Linked DNA regions of Luteibacter rhizovicinus DSM 16549. The protein of the gene in region 2 interacts with the protein of the main gene of each other region in a pairwise test. Links are inferred from orthologs where the notes say so. Each region holds a gene or a part of one and is shown on either strand. Other genes may lie near its edges.

Region 1 (6,005 bases), 2.3 Mb from region 2 along the record:
ATGCCGCAGATGTCGCCGGTGGCCTTATAGGACTTCCAACCCGAGCCGATGATGTAGCCGCGAGCGATCGCTTCGACCGGCACCGGCTTCAGGCGCTTGGTGACCACGGCGCGCTTCGCGTAGAGCGCCGCATCCACACCCGCCGGCAGCACCGAGGCGACGTCTTCGCCGGTGAGATGGTTGGGGATGATGTGGGCGGTCTTGGCGAACCAGAAGTTGGAGATCTGCGTGAGCATCTCGCCCTTGCCCGGAATCGGATCGGGCAGCACCACGTCGAACGCCGAGAGACGGTCCGTGGCGACCATGAGCAGGCGATTGCCCGGCAGGGCGTACACGTCGCGGACCTTGCCGCGATGGATGAGGTCCAGGCCAGGCAGGTCGGATTGGCTCAAGGTCGTAGGCACGGCAGGGACTCCGGGTAGGGCGGTTCGAGCCGTCTATTGTAACTGTGGGAGCCGATCTAACTGTGGGAGCCGATTCATCGGCGATTGTGGGAGCCGCTTCAGCGGCGATCCCGCGGCAGCGGGCCAGGTTGCCGCTAGCACCCTATCGCCGCTGAAGCGGCTCCCACACAAGCTAAGACCCTTCTCGCAACCCGCCCCGCGGGGCCTGTGGCATTTGGCCTGCTAGAATTTACGGTTACTGCCCCCATTGCCCTGCCATGCGAATCCTGACGACCGCGGCACTTGCCCTGGCCTTATCCGCCCCTGTCCTTGCCACGCCGCCTGCCAAGCCGGCGCGTCTGGGCCTGTGCGCGGCATGCCATGGCGAAGACGGCATGGCGCGCATTCCCGGCGCACCCAATCTGGCCGGGCAGAAACTCGACTACCTGCGTGAAGCCCTGCGCCAGTACCGCGACGGCCGCCGCGACATCCCCGTGATGCGCGCGGCCACCGGCCCACTCACCGATGCGGAACTGGACCAGCTGGCCCAGTGGTTCTCCGCGCAAACTCCATCCAGAGCGGCTCCATGAATTTTACCGGTACCTTCATCGGCATCGTCGCGGGCATCTGGTTGACCCACAACCTGCTCGGCGCCCTCATCGGCGGCGCCCTCGGCTTCATGTTCGACGCCAGTCGCCAGCAGAGCCAGCGCCGACGCGCTCCCACGCAAGGCGGCTACATCTCGCCGCTGTTCGCGTTGATCGGCGCCGTGGCGAAGGCTGACGGACGCATCTCCGAAGCCGAGATCGCCATCGCCGAACGCCTGATGGCGCGGATGGGCCTGGACCAGACGCAGCGCACGATCGCCGTCGACGCCTTCAACGAAGGCAAGCAGCCCGAGTTCAACGCGGCCGAAGTGATCGACGAGCTGCGTCAGTGGGTCGGCCATCGCCGCGACCACGCCTTCCCCGTGATCGACGTGGTGATCGAGACGGTGCTCGCCGAGGGCAACCCGTCGCCGGAGAAGATGGCGATCCTGCGCCAGCTCGCCTTCGCCCTGCGCGTCAGCGACATGGAGCTCATGGCGCTCATGGCGATGAAGGGCTACGCCTGGAACGCCAACGCCGGCGGCCGCTCGTACGGCGGCAGCCAGGGTCGCACCGGGGGCGGCTACGTGCCGCCGCAGCGCAGTGCGCAGGGCCCCGACCCGTATGCGGTGCTCGGCATCCAGCGCGACACCGACGACCGCGGTATCAAGCGCGCCTACCGCAAACTGATTTCCGAGCACCACCCGGATCGCCTCGGCGACCTCCCCGAAGACATGCGTCGTCGCGCCGAGTCGCGGGCCAGCGAAATCAACGCGGCCTACGAGCGGATCAAGGCGGAGCGCGGGTTTAAATAGTAAATGTAGGAGCCGATTCATCGGCGAAGGGTGCTCGCGAAATCGTCGGCATCTACTAGAAATACGCAGCCCACTGGATCACGCTTGGAAAGGACCCATGTCCTATCGTGACGGGCCCGCTGCTGCGGGATCGCCGATGAATCGGCTCCTACACAGAGCCCGCCGGCCTGTGCCTCCACTCAAAACGGTATCGATCATGTCCAAGCAAGCTCCCGTTATCGCCCCGTCCATCCTCTCGGCCGACTTTGCCCGCCTGGGTGAGGACACGCGCAAGGTGCTCGACGCCGGTGCGCAGTGGGTGCATTTCGACGTGATGGACAACCACTACGTGCCCAACCTCACCATCGGGCCGATGGTGCTCAAGGCGTTGCGCGATTACGGCATCACCGAGCACATCGACGTGCACCTGATGGTCAAGCCGGTGGACCGCATCGTGCCGGACTTCGCCAAGGCCGGCGCGCGCAGCATCAGCTTCCATCCGGAAGCCAGCGAGCATGTGGACCGCACCATCCAGCTGATCCAGGGCGAGGGCTGCGAAGCCGGCCTGGTGTTCAATCCGGCCACGCCGCTGTCCTGGCTCGACTTCGTCATGGACAAGATCGACATGGTGCTGATCATGTCGGTGAACCCGGGCTTCGGGGGCCAGAAGTTCATCCCCTCGGCGCTGGAGAAGATCCGCCAGGTGCGCGAGCGCATCGACGCCAGCGGCCGCAAGATCCGCCTCGAAGTGGACGGCGGCGTCACCCCCGACAACATCGGTGCCATCTCGGCGGCCGGTGCCGACACCTTTGTCGCTGGCTCGGCCATCTTCAATGCCCCGGACTACGCCGACGTGATCCGCCGCATGCACGCGGCGATTGACGGCAAGTGACCGTTCGCAGCTAATTGCGCCCGAAGGGGCGGCATTAAAAAGATTTCACGAATAAAAAGCGAACTGGGTGGTACTGTAATCAAGACTCGGGGTGGGTCACGGTCGAGGATCTACGTATGAAAACGTTGTCCGTATTGACTCTTGCAGCAGCCCTCGCTGTATCGGCGTTTGCCTCCCAGGCCGCCGACCGCCCGGTTCCCTTGCCCGACCAAGAGAAGAAAGTCGCCGATTCGCTGCAGCCGTGTCCGGGCGGCCTCGAGCGCTTCCTTCCGGGCGAATACTATTTCTGTGCAGCCGCTCGCGACTTCTGGAGCGGCCATGAAGGCCTCGCTCGCGAGAACCTGAAAGATGCCGCCCGATGGGCGAGCAAGCCGGCGCAGTACGCGCTCGGCGTGATGTACTTCAACGGCGATCATGCACAGAAGAACCGGCCGCTGGGTCTGGCCTGGCTGGCCCTTGCCGCGGAGCGCCACGATCCCGCCTATGAGCCGGGCTTCGTCTCCGCCTACCAGCATGCCACGCCGGAAGAGATCGCCCAGGCCAATGCGTACTGGCAGGACATGAAGCCGGTCTACGCCGACGCCGTCGCTGGCCCGCGTGCCGAGCGCCAGTTCGATCGCGCGTACAAAGAGATCGAATGGGCCGCGAATTTCGGCGGCAGCGTCTTCATCGATGGTGTCTTCATGCCGACGTCGGCCATGGCGTCCGCGGATAACCTGCCGTTGCAGAGCGGCTTCAGCGTCGGTCGCATGCTGCAGTCGCAGAAGGCCATGTATTTCTACGGTTACGAAAGCCACGTATTCGTCGGCGATGCCGTGTTGGTGCCGGTCAGCCAGGTCGACACGCGCAAGCGCGACGAGTGATTCCGCCAGAAAGGGCTCGTTGCGAGCCGTCCAGGAGAAGCCCATGAAGTACGTCTCTATCGCTGCACTTACCCTGCTTTGCGCGGTGACTGGCACCGTGTTCGCCAAGGACACCGCGTCCACCTCATCGGAGGCCGCCAAGGCGGAGCTCCGGCAAACTATCCAGGGATGCGCTCAAGGCCTGGAGCGTCTGATTCCCGGCAACTACTACTTCTGCGCGGCCGCGCGCGACCTGGGTCATGGCCACAACGCCCGTTCGCGTGAGCGCTTGCAGGACGCGGCCCATTGGGCCAGTAAACCGGCGCAATACGCGCTCGGGCTGATGTACTTCAATGGTGACGAAGGCCCGCAGAACCGCCCGCTCGGCATCGCCTGGCTGGCGCTGGCCGACGAGCGGCACGACCCGCGTTTCGAAGGCGCCTTCATCCAGGCGTATCAACAGGCCTCGCCGGCCGAGCGCGCCGCGGCGAACACGTACTGGCTGTCACTCAAGGATGAATACAGCGACGCCGTCGCTGGACGGCGTGCGCGTCTTCGCTACACCAACGAGATGCGCAATATCGAGGCGGCATCGCTGTTCGGCGGCTCGGTGTTCATCGACGGGATCACGCCGCCGGATGGCCCCGGGTTCGGCCAGTTCAACAACGGGGAGACCTCACGGGTCTCCGGTTCGCACGGCTTTGCCATCAACCGGTCCCTGGCAAAAGACGGCGAGGAGTTCTTCCGCGGCATGGCCGGCACGGTCACCGTCGGCGAAGTGACGCCGACCAATCTCGTGCCGATCGGCCAGCTGGCCGCCGGGCAGGCCCGGGCGGCCGACTGAGGCTCCTACAACGGTAACCACTCGGGGTCGGGTTCGCCCGCCCCGACGGCTGGCGCACTTCCGTGCGCACCAGCCGCGCCAAGGCCTTCCATGGCCGGTTCCACGAAGTCGTCGAAAAGATCCATGAGGAGTCTCCCGTCAGTGCATGCCGAACAGGATGCCGAGCGCGAGCGCGCCGAGGGCTAGTGCCACGCGGAGCGGCTCGAAGTCGCGTTCCAGTTCGCTGTTATCGGCGTCGGGTTTGGTTTTCATGGTGTAAATCCTCGGCGCCGGATCGGCGCGCCGTCATGGCTAGTTGAACGCCGCGGGCGGCGGGCGGAGCGTCCGGGTTCGGGCAATCCGCAGGCTGTTTGTGGCAAATCCCGGGCAAACAAAATGTGTAGGCGCGGGCCGGGCAGGGGTGCGAGATAGGGCAAGACGCGGGCAATCGCCGCCGGGGCCTTGCGGACGGGCCGCCTGCATAGGAACCTGCGCTGGCAAATCACCTCAACGGAATGCCCCATGGCCCGCAGCATCGCCATCGTCGAAGACGAACCCCTCATCCGCGCCAACTACGTCGAGGCGCTCAACCGCTTCGGCTACGAGGCCCGCGGCTACGGCTCACGCGGGGAGGCCTCGATGGCCTTCGCCATGCGCCTGCCGGAACTGGTCATCATCGACATCGGCCTGGGCGACGAGCCGGAAGGCGGCTTCGACCTCTGTCGCGAACTCCGCGCGAAGTCGGCCACGCTGCCGATCATCTTCCTCACCGCGCGGGACTCGGATTTCGACGTCATCTCCGGCCTGCGCCTGGGTGCGGACGACTACCTGTCCAAGGACACCAGCCTGCACCAGCTCGCGGCGCGCATCGCGGCGCTGTTCCGTCGTATCGAATCGCTGAAGGCCCCGGCATCCAGCGAGACAGTGATCGAGCACGGCCCGCTGAAGCTCGAATCCGAGCGCATGCGCATCCTGTGGAACGGCATCGAGATTCCGCTCACCGTCACCGAGTTCTGGATGGTGCATACGCTGGTGCGTTTCCCCGGCCACGTGAAGAATCGCGACCAGCTGATGCGCGAAGCGGAGCTGGTGGTCGACGACGCGACCATCACCTCGCACATCAAGCGCATCCGCAAGAAGTTCATCGCGCTGGCGCCGGAGTTCGACGCGATCGAAACCGTGCACGGCGTAGGCTATCGCTGGACCTCGTGATGCGGCGCCCGCTTTCTGTGGGAGCCGCTTCAGCGGCGATGCTCGTGCTCTTTGTGGGAGCCGCTTCAGCGGCGATGCTTGTGCCCTGTGTGGGAGCCGCTTCAGCGGCGATAGGGTGCTCGCGGCAACCTGGCCCGCTGCCGCGGGATCGCCGATGAATCGGCTCCTACATCGATCTGACGACGCATGAGTCTTCGCCAGAAACTCCTCCTCGTCGCCCTGTGCACCCTGGCCCTTCCCGTAGCCGGGTGGCTCTATGTGCGCCAGATGGAAACGCTGCTGCGCGAAGGCCAGGCGCAGGCGCTGGTCGCGTCGGCGCGGGCGCTGGCGCGCAGCCTCGTCGTGGTCGATGCGCCGCTGCCGCCGGCCGGCAATGCCTGGTATGTGCAGCACACGCCCAGCGCGATCACCATGGACGGCTATGCGGACGACTGGGCGTCGCTGAGTCCCTGGGCGCAGACGCTCGGCAAGA
Region 2 (6,052 bases):
CCGGGAGGCCGAACGAGACTTCGAGCGCGCCATCATCCAGCCAGCGCCAGGCCAGATCGCGCGGCAGCATGCGCAGCGCCCGGCGCTCCTGGTCCATGCGCGCGCCCGCCAGACCTTTCGCAAGATCTTCGTCACGGGCGGCAACGGCACGCTCCAGCTCGCCGACCGCATCGGTGGACGGCGGCTCGCCATCGCCCCACAACGGACCCGACGGATGAATATCGAAGCGAGCGAGACGCTCGGCCAACACGTCGCTGAACGCCTCGGGTCCGAACCACGAGCGCGAGCCTTCCAACGACCAGATCTCGCCATCCATCGGCGTATCCCACTGCCCTGCCCCGACACGCTCAGCGAGCACGCCGTTGAAGATGTGCGAACGTGCCGCCGAAAGCAGGATGGAGCGCTTGTCGCGGTCGACGCGGCGACCGCCGAACATCTGCTTCGCCTGCGCCACGTTGCCGCCACCGAGACCGAATCGCTGCTCGCCGAAATAATTCGGCACGCCACGCTTCGCGATCGCGGCGAGGCGTTCGTCAGCGGCGGCACGATCGCCTTCGATCTCCCGCAGCACCAGCACGAAGCGGTTTCCACGCAGTGCCCCGCGCTTGATCTTGCGCGAATGGCGGGCGGCGGAAATCACCTTGATCTCGTCGGATACGAGCGCCGACCAGTCCGGATCGGCCTTGCCTGGAAGGTGCACGGTGAACACCTGGCGGGTCACCGCGTGGCGGTCCTTCATGCCGGCGTAGCCGACATTCATCGGCTGGATACCGGCGAACTTGGCGAGTTCACGTGCTGCCCAATCGGTGTTCGTGCCGCGCTTTTCCACCAGGAGAAACGCATGCTCGCCGGCGCCATCGGCTTCATAGCCGAGGATTTCCTCGACGAAGAAATCCTCGGGCGCGGAGCGCAGGCGGCCGCGCAGCGGCGGGGCGCCGAAGGCGAAAGGGAGTTCGTTGTCTGTCATGGTTCGCGGCCTTCTAGAGCAGGAAAATCGTCGCCAGCCCCAGGAAAATGAAGAAACCGCCGCTATCGGTGACGGCGGTGATGAGCACGCTGGAGCCCAGCGCGGGATCGCGACCGAGCTTGACCATCAGCATGGGAATGCCGACGCCCATGAAGGCGGCGAGCAGGAGATTCAGTGTCATGGCGGCCGTCATGACCAGGCCAAGCGCAGGATTGCCGTAGAGCAGCCACGCGGCGATGCCGATGGCACCGCCCCAGACCACGCCGTTGAACAGGGAAACACCCAGTTCCTTGCGCCACAGCCTGCGTACCTGCGAGGTACCCACCTGCTCCAGCGCCATGGCGCGAACGATCATGGTGATGGTCTGGTTACCCGAATTGCCACCGATGCCGGCGACGATGGGCATCAAGGCGGCAAGCGCCACCAGTTTCTCGATGGAATGCTCGAACAGGCCGATCACGCGCGATGCCACGAAGGCGGTGACGAGGTTGATCGCCAGCCACGCCCAGCGATTGCGCACGGACTTCCAGACGGAGGCGAAGATATCTTCCTCTTCGCGCAGGCCACCGCGCGACAGCGCCTCGGTTTCGCTCTCTTCGCGAATGAAGTCCAGCATCGCATCGACGGCGATGCGGCCGATCAGGCGCATCCCGGCGTCGACGACCGGCGCGGTCACCAGGTCGTAGCGTTCGAAAGCCTGCGCCACGTCATAGGCATCGTCTTCCGGGCGGAACGTGTTCACGTCCGGCGCCATGATCTCGCGGACCATCTTGTCCGGCGAGTTCACCAGCAACCAATGCAGGGGCAACACCCCGGTCAGCACGCTGTCGGCGTTGACCACGAAGAGCTTGTCGGTCTGCGCAGGCAGCTCGTCGAAGCGGCGAAGATAACGAAGCACCACTTCGAGGCTGATGTCCTCGCGGATGGTGACCATGTCGAAGTCCATCAGCGCGCCGACCTGGTCGTCCTCGTAGGACATGGCGGCCTGCACGCGCTCACGATCCTGCGCATCGAGGCTGGCCATGAGTTCGGGCAGCACTTCGGTCGGCAGGTCGTCGACGAGGTCGGCGAGCTCGTCCGCGTCCAGCGGTTCGACGGCAGCGAGAATCTCGCGATCGTCCATGTCCGCGATGAGCGATTCGCGTACCGAGTCGGAGACTTCGAGCAGGATGTCGCCGTCGCGATCGCTGCGGATCCGCTGCCAGACTGCAAGCCGGTCTTCGAGCGGCAAGGATTCGAACACATCGGCGAGATCGGCCGGATGGAGTCCGTCAAGCAGGGCCTGCAACTCCGCGTCGGCTGCATCGAGGGGCGAGTCATCGCGATCCGGCGCCGCGCCGGCAAAGGCAAGCAAGCCTTCCCGACGGCGCAGGAGATCGGTAATCGCCTCCAGCCGGTCGTGCAGACGCGGCGTGGCGGCGCGTGACTCGCTCTCGCTCATGACCGCTCGACCAGCACCGTCGCCAGGGCGGCAATGCCCTCGCGGCGACCGGTGAACCCGAGGGTTTCCGTGGTAGTCGCCTTGATGCTGATGCGATCGATGTCGACACCGAGATCGGCGGCGATCACCTCGCGCATCGCCTGCGCATGCGGACCGACCTTCGGCGCTTCGCAGATCACGGTGATGTCGGCATTGCCGAGGGCATAGCCGCGCTCGGCGAGCATACCCGCCACGGCACGCACGAAGCTGCGACTGTCCGCGCCGCGCCACTTATCGTCGGATGGCGGAAAATGCTTGCCGATATCACCCAGCGCCAGCGCGCCGAGCAACGCATCGCACAGCGCATGCAGCACGACGTCGCCGTCCGAATGCGCAAGCACGCCCTGCCCGTGCGCCACGCGCACACCGCCGAGCATCACATGATCGCCTTCACCGAAGGCGTGGACATCGAATCCCTGTCCGATACGCATTAACGTGTTCTCCCGAGCAGGAACTCCGCCAGCGCGAAATCCGCCGGCGTGGTCACCTTGATGTTGTCTTCCGAACCTTCCACCAGCAGCGGCATGACGCCCGTGCGCTCCATCGCCATGGCCTCGTCGCTGACGACGATACCGTCCGCGGCGGCAAGGGCGAGTGCACGCGCCAGCGCGCCCCGGCGGAACATCTGCGGCGTAAAGGCGCGCCACCGACCTTCGCGCGGTTCGGTGGCGGTGCTGTGACAGTCCGCATCCGCCCGCTTGAGGGTGTCCCGCAGGGGCGCGCCGAGCAGACCGCCTTCACCCACACCCGCCAGGTCGATCAGGCGGGTGATGTCGTCGGCGCGCACGCAGGGCCGCGCGGCATCGTGGACCAGGACGAAATGATCCGGCGCCACGGCGGCCGGCAAGGCGAGTACGCCCGCCAGCACGGAGTCGCTGCGCTCACCGCCGCCGATGGTCGCGATGAGGGGTTTGCCGCCGATCGACTCGACGGCAGAAAAATGGGGATCGTCCGCCGCGATGACGACGACCAGCCCGGCGATGCGCGGATGCGCCGCCAGGCGTTCAAGCGTGTGATCGAGCAAAGGACGTCCGGCCAGCGACTGATACTGCTTCGGCCGATCGCCACCCGCCCGGACGCCTCGACCGGCAGCCGGAACCACACACCACAGGGCATCCATCACTGGGTGCCGGGACCGACGGGCGGCGGAGGCGGCGGCGCACTGGTCGCCGCCCCTGGCTCGACGATCTGGTAGAAGGTCTCGTTCGGCTTGATCAGGCCCAGCTCCTGGCGCGCACGCGCTTCGGTAGCCTGCTCGCCGTGCTTGAGATCTTCCACGTCCGCGGCAAGCGCCTGGTTACGTTTGAGCAACGCGGCGTTTTCCTCGGTCTGTTTCTGCACCGACGCGCGCAGTGAATCGACCTCGGCCATGCCCCCACCGCCGACCCACAGCTTCAGCTGCAGCGCGATGAGGACGATGACGAGGATCAGGCCGATCCAGCGCAGGAGTGCCGCGTTGCTCAAGGCACGACTCAGCCGGGCAGCTTGGACAGGCTCGGGAACGCATCCCGGCCGGCATAGCGCGCCTTCGCGCCGAGGGCTTCCTCGATACGCAGCAGCTGGTTGTACTTGGCCACGCGATCGGTGCGGCACAGCGAACCGGTCTTGATCTGGGTCGCCGTGGTCGCCACGGCGATGTCCGAAATCGTGGTGTCTTCGGTCTCGCCGGAACGGTGCGACACGATCGCCGCGTACTTCGCGCGGTGTGCCATGGCGATCGCTTCGAGCGTCTCGGACAGCGTGCCGATCTGGTTGACCTTGATCAGGATGGCGTTGGCGATCTTCTTGTCGATGCCTTCCTGGAAGATCTTCGGATTGGTGACGAAGAGATCGTCGCCGACCAGCTGGATGCCTTCGCCGATGGCCTTGGTCAGGTGCGCCCAGCCAGCCCAGTCGCCTTCGGCCATGCCGTCTTCGATGGTGACGATCGGGTACTGCTTCGACCAGGACGCCAGCGTGTCGACCCACTGCTCGGGCGTGAAGATCTTGCCTTCGCCTTCGAGGTCGTACTTGCCATCCTTGAAGAATTCCGAGCTGGCCACGTCGAGGCCGAGCAGGATGTCGCTACCGACCTTGTACCCGGTCTTGTTCACGGCTTCGAGAATCGTGTCGAGTGCTTCGACGTTGGACTTGAGGTTCGGCGCGAAGCCGCCTTCGTCGCCCACCGAGGTATTGAGGCCACGCCCCTTCAGCACCGACTTCAGCGCATGGAAGATCTCGGCGCCGTAGCGCAGCGCTTCGGCGAAGCTCGGCGCGCCGACCGGCAGCACCATGAACTCCTGCACGTCGACGTTGTTATCGGCATGGGCGCCGCCGTTGATGATGTTCATCATCGGCACCGGCAGCGTGCCGCCGCCGTCGACCATCAAGTACTGCCACAGGGCCTGCTTCTTCGACGCGGCGACAGCGTGAGCCGCCGCCATGGAAACGCCGAGCAGCGCATTGGCGCCCAGGTTGCCCTTGTTGTCGGTGCCATCCAGGGCGATGAGCTTCGCATCGAGGCCCTTCTGGTCGGCGGCGTCGAAACCGGCGAGCGCCTTGGCGATCGTGGTGTTGACGTTGCCGACGGCCTTGGTCACGCCCTTGCCGTCGTAGCGCTTCTTGTCGCCGTCGCGCAGCTCGACGGCTTCGCGCGTGCCGGTGGAGGCGCCGCTCGGCACGGCCGCACGGCCGAAGGAACCGTCGGCCAGGGTGATCTCGGCTTCGAGGGTCGGGTTGCCGCGGGAATCGAGGATTTCGCGGGCGTGGATCTTGGTGATATCGGTGGTCATGCGCTTCCCGTTACGAGTTGGAATGACGAAAGAAAGTACCGAGGAACGCGAGCCCCACGGTACCGATCAGGATGAAAGCGTTGAGTCCCAGCCCGATCGCGCCGAACGTGCGGCGGCGGTCCTGCCTGCGCAGGGCAACGATGCCCAGTACGAGGCCGACGAGGGCAAGGAGGAGAAAGACGCAGAGAACGAGGCCGACAAGTCCGAACACTTCCATGTGCTGTTCGGGATCGCCCGAGGCGACCATCAGCGCGGCAAAGCCGATACCGGCAAGGACGACGAGCCCGGAAACCAGGGCGATGACGAACGAGGCGATGCCGTGACCCGACTGCGGCAGGCGCGCCGCACGCTGGCGCGGTTCGCCCGCGACATGGATCCCGTTGTCCTCGACCATCCAGCCCGTCTCCCCGGGACCTTTGCGGTCCCGCTATACCGTCAATCATACCGTTCCGGAGGAACGATCAAGCGTGGTTCTTGAATCCGCGACGCTTCACGGCGCCATCGAGCTCCATGAGGGTCTCGAGCAGCTCTTCCATCTGGTCGAGCGGCCAGGCGTTCGGGCCGTCGCTCAGGGCCTTGGACGGGTCCGGATGGGTCTCGGCGAACAGGCCGGAGACGCCCACCGCGACCGCCGCGCGCGCCAGCACCGGCACGAACTCGCGCTGGCCACCGGAGCTGGTGCCCTGCCCGCCCGGCAACTGCACCGAGTGGGTGGCGTCGAACACGACCGGGCAGTTCGTCTCACGCATCACCGCGAGCGAGCGCATGTCGGAGACGAGGTTGTTGTAGCCGAAGCTGGCGCCGCGCTCGCAGACCAGGATGTCGTGGTTGCCG

What was found.
Region 1: the proteins of eno (region 2) and rpe interact in binary tests that used the Escherichia coli proteins (3 or more experiments, as listed by UniProt). The link is inferred for Luteibacter rhizovicinus DSM 16549 from one-to-one orthologs.

The regions. Positions count from the first base shown.
Region 1 is NZ_CP017480.1:2,296,012-2,302,016, forward strand. What follows is about bases 883-3,818. They hold rpe (ribulose-phosphate 3-epimerase), read left to right. Parts: upstream 883-1,981; coding sequence 1,982-2,656; downstream 2,657-3,818. Other genes in these bases: BJI69_RS10300 (c-type cytochrome), read left to right, coding at 883-973; djlA (co-chaperone DjlA), read left to right, coding at 970-1,785; BJI69_RS10315 (hypothetical protein), read left to right, coding at 2,773-3,519; BJI69_RS10320 (SEL1-like repeat protein), read left to right, coding at 3,563-3,818. Outside these bases: BJI69_RS10295 (phosphoribosylaminoimidazolesuccinocarboxamide synthase), read right to left, coding at 1-404; more of BJI69_RS10300, read left to right, coding at 662-882; more of BJI69_RS10320, read left to right, coding at 3,819-4,342; pdsR (proteobacterial dedicated sortase system response regulator), read left to right, coding at 4,844-5,533; BJI69_RS10330 (ATP-binding protein), read left to right, coding at 5,720-6,005. UniProt on the Escherichia coli protein: Catalyzes the reversible epimerization of D-ribulose 5-phosphate to D-xylulose 5-phosphate.
Region 2 is NZ_CP017480.1:25,000-31,051, forward strand. The notes cover bases 3,070-6,052. They hold eno (phosphopyruvate hydratase), read right to left. Parts: upstream 5,219-6,052; coding sequence 3,920-5,218; downstream 3,070-3,919. Other genes in these bases: ispD (2-C-methyl-D-erythritol 4-phosphate cytidylyltransferase), read right to left, coding at 3,070-3,567; ftsB (cell division protein FtsB), read right to left, coding at 3,567-3,911; BJI69_RS00195 (hypothetical protein), read right to left, coding at 5,229-5,612; kdsA (3-deoxy-8-phosphooctulonate synthase), read right to left, coding at 5,680-6,052. Outside these bases: tRNA pseudouridine(13) synthase TruD, read right to left, coding at 1-967; mgtE (magnesium transporter), read right to left, coding at 981-2,408; ispF (2-C-methyl-D-erythritol 2,4-cyclodiphosphate synthase), read right to left, coding at 2,405-2,878; more of ispD, read right to left, coding at 2,878-3,069. UniProt on the Escherichia coli protein: Catalyzes the reversible conversion of 2-phosphoglycerate (2-PG) into phosphoenolpyruvate (PEP). It is essential for the degradation of carbohydrates via glycolysis.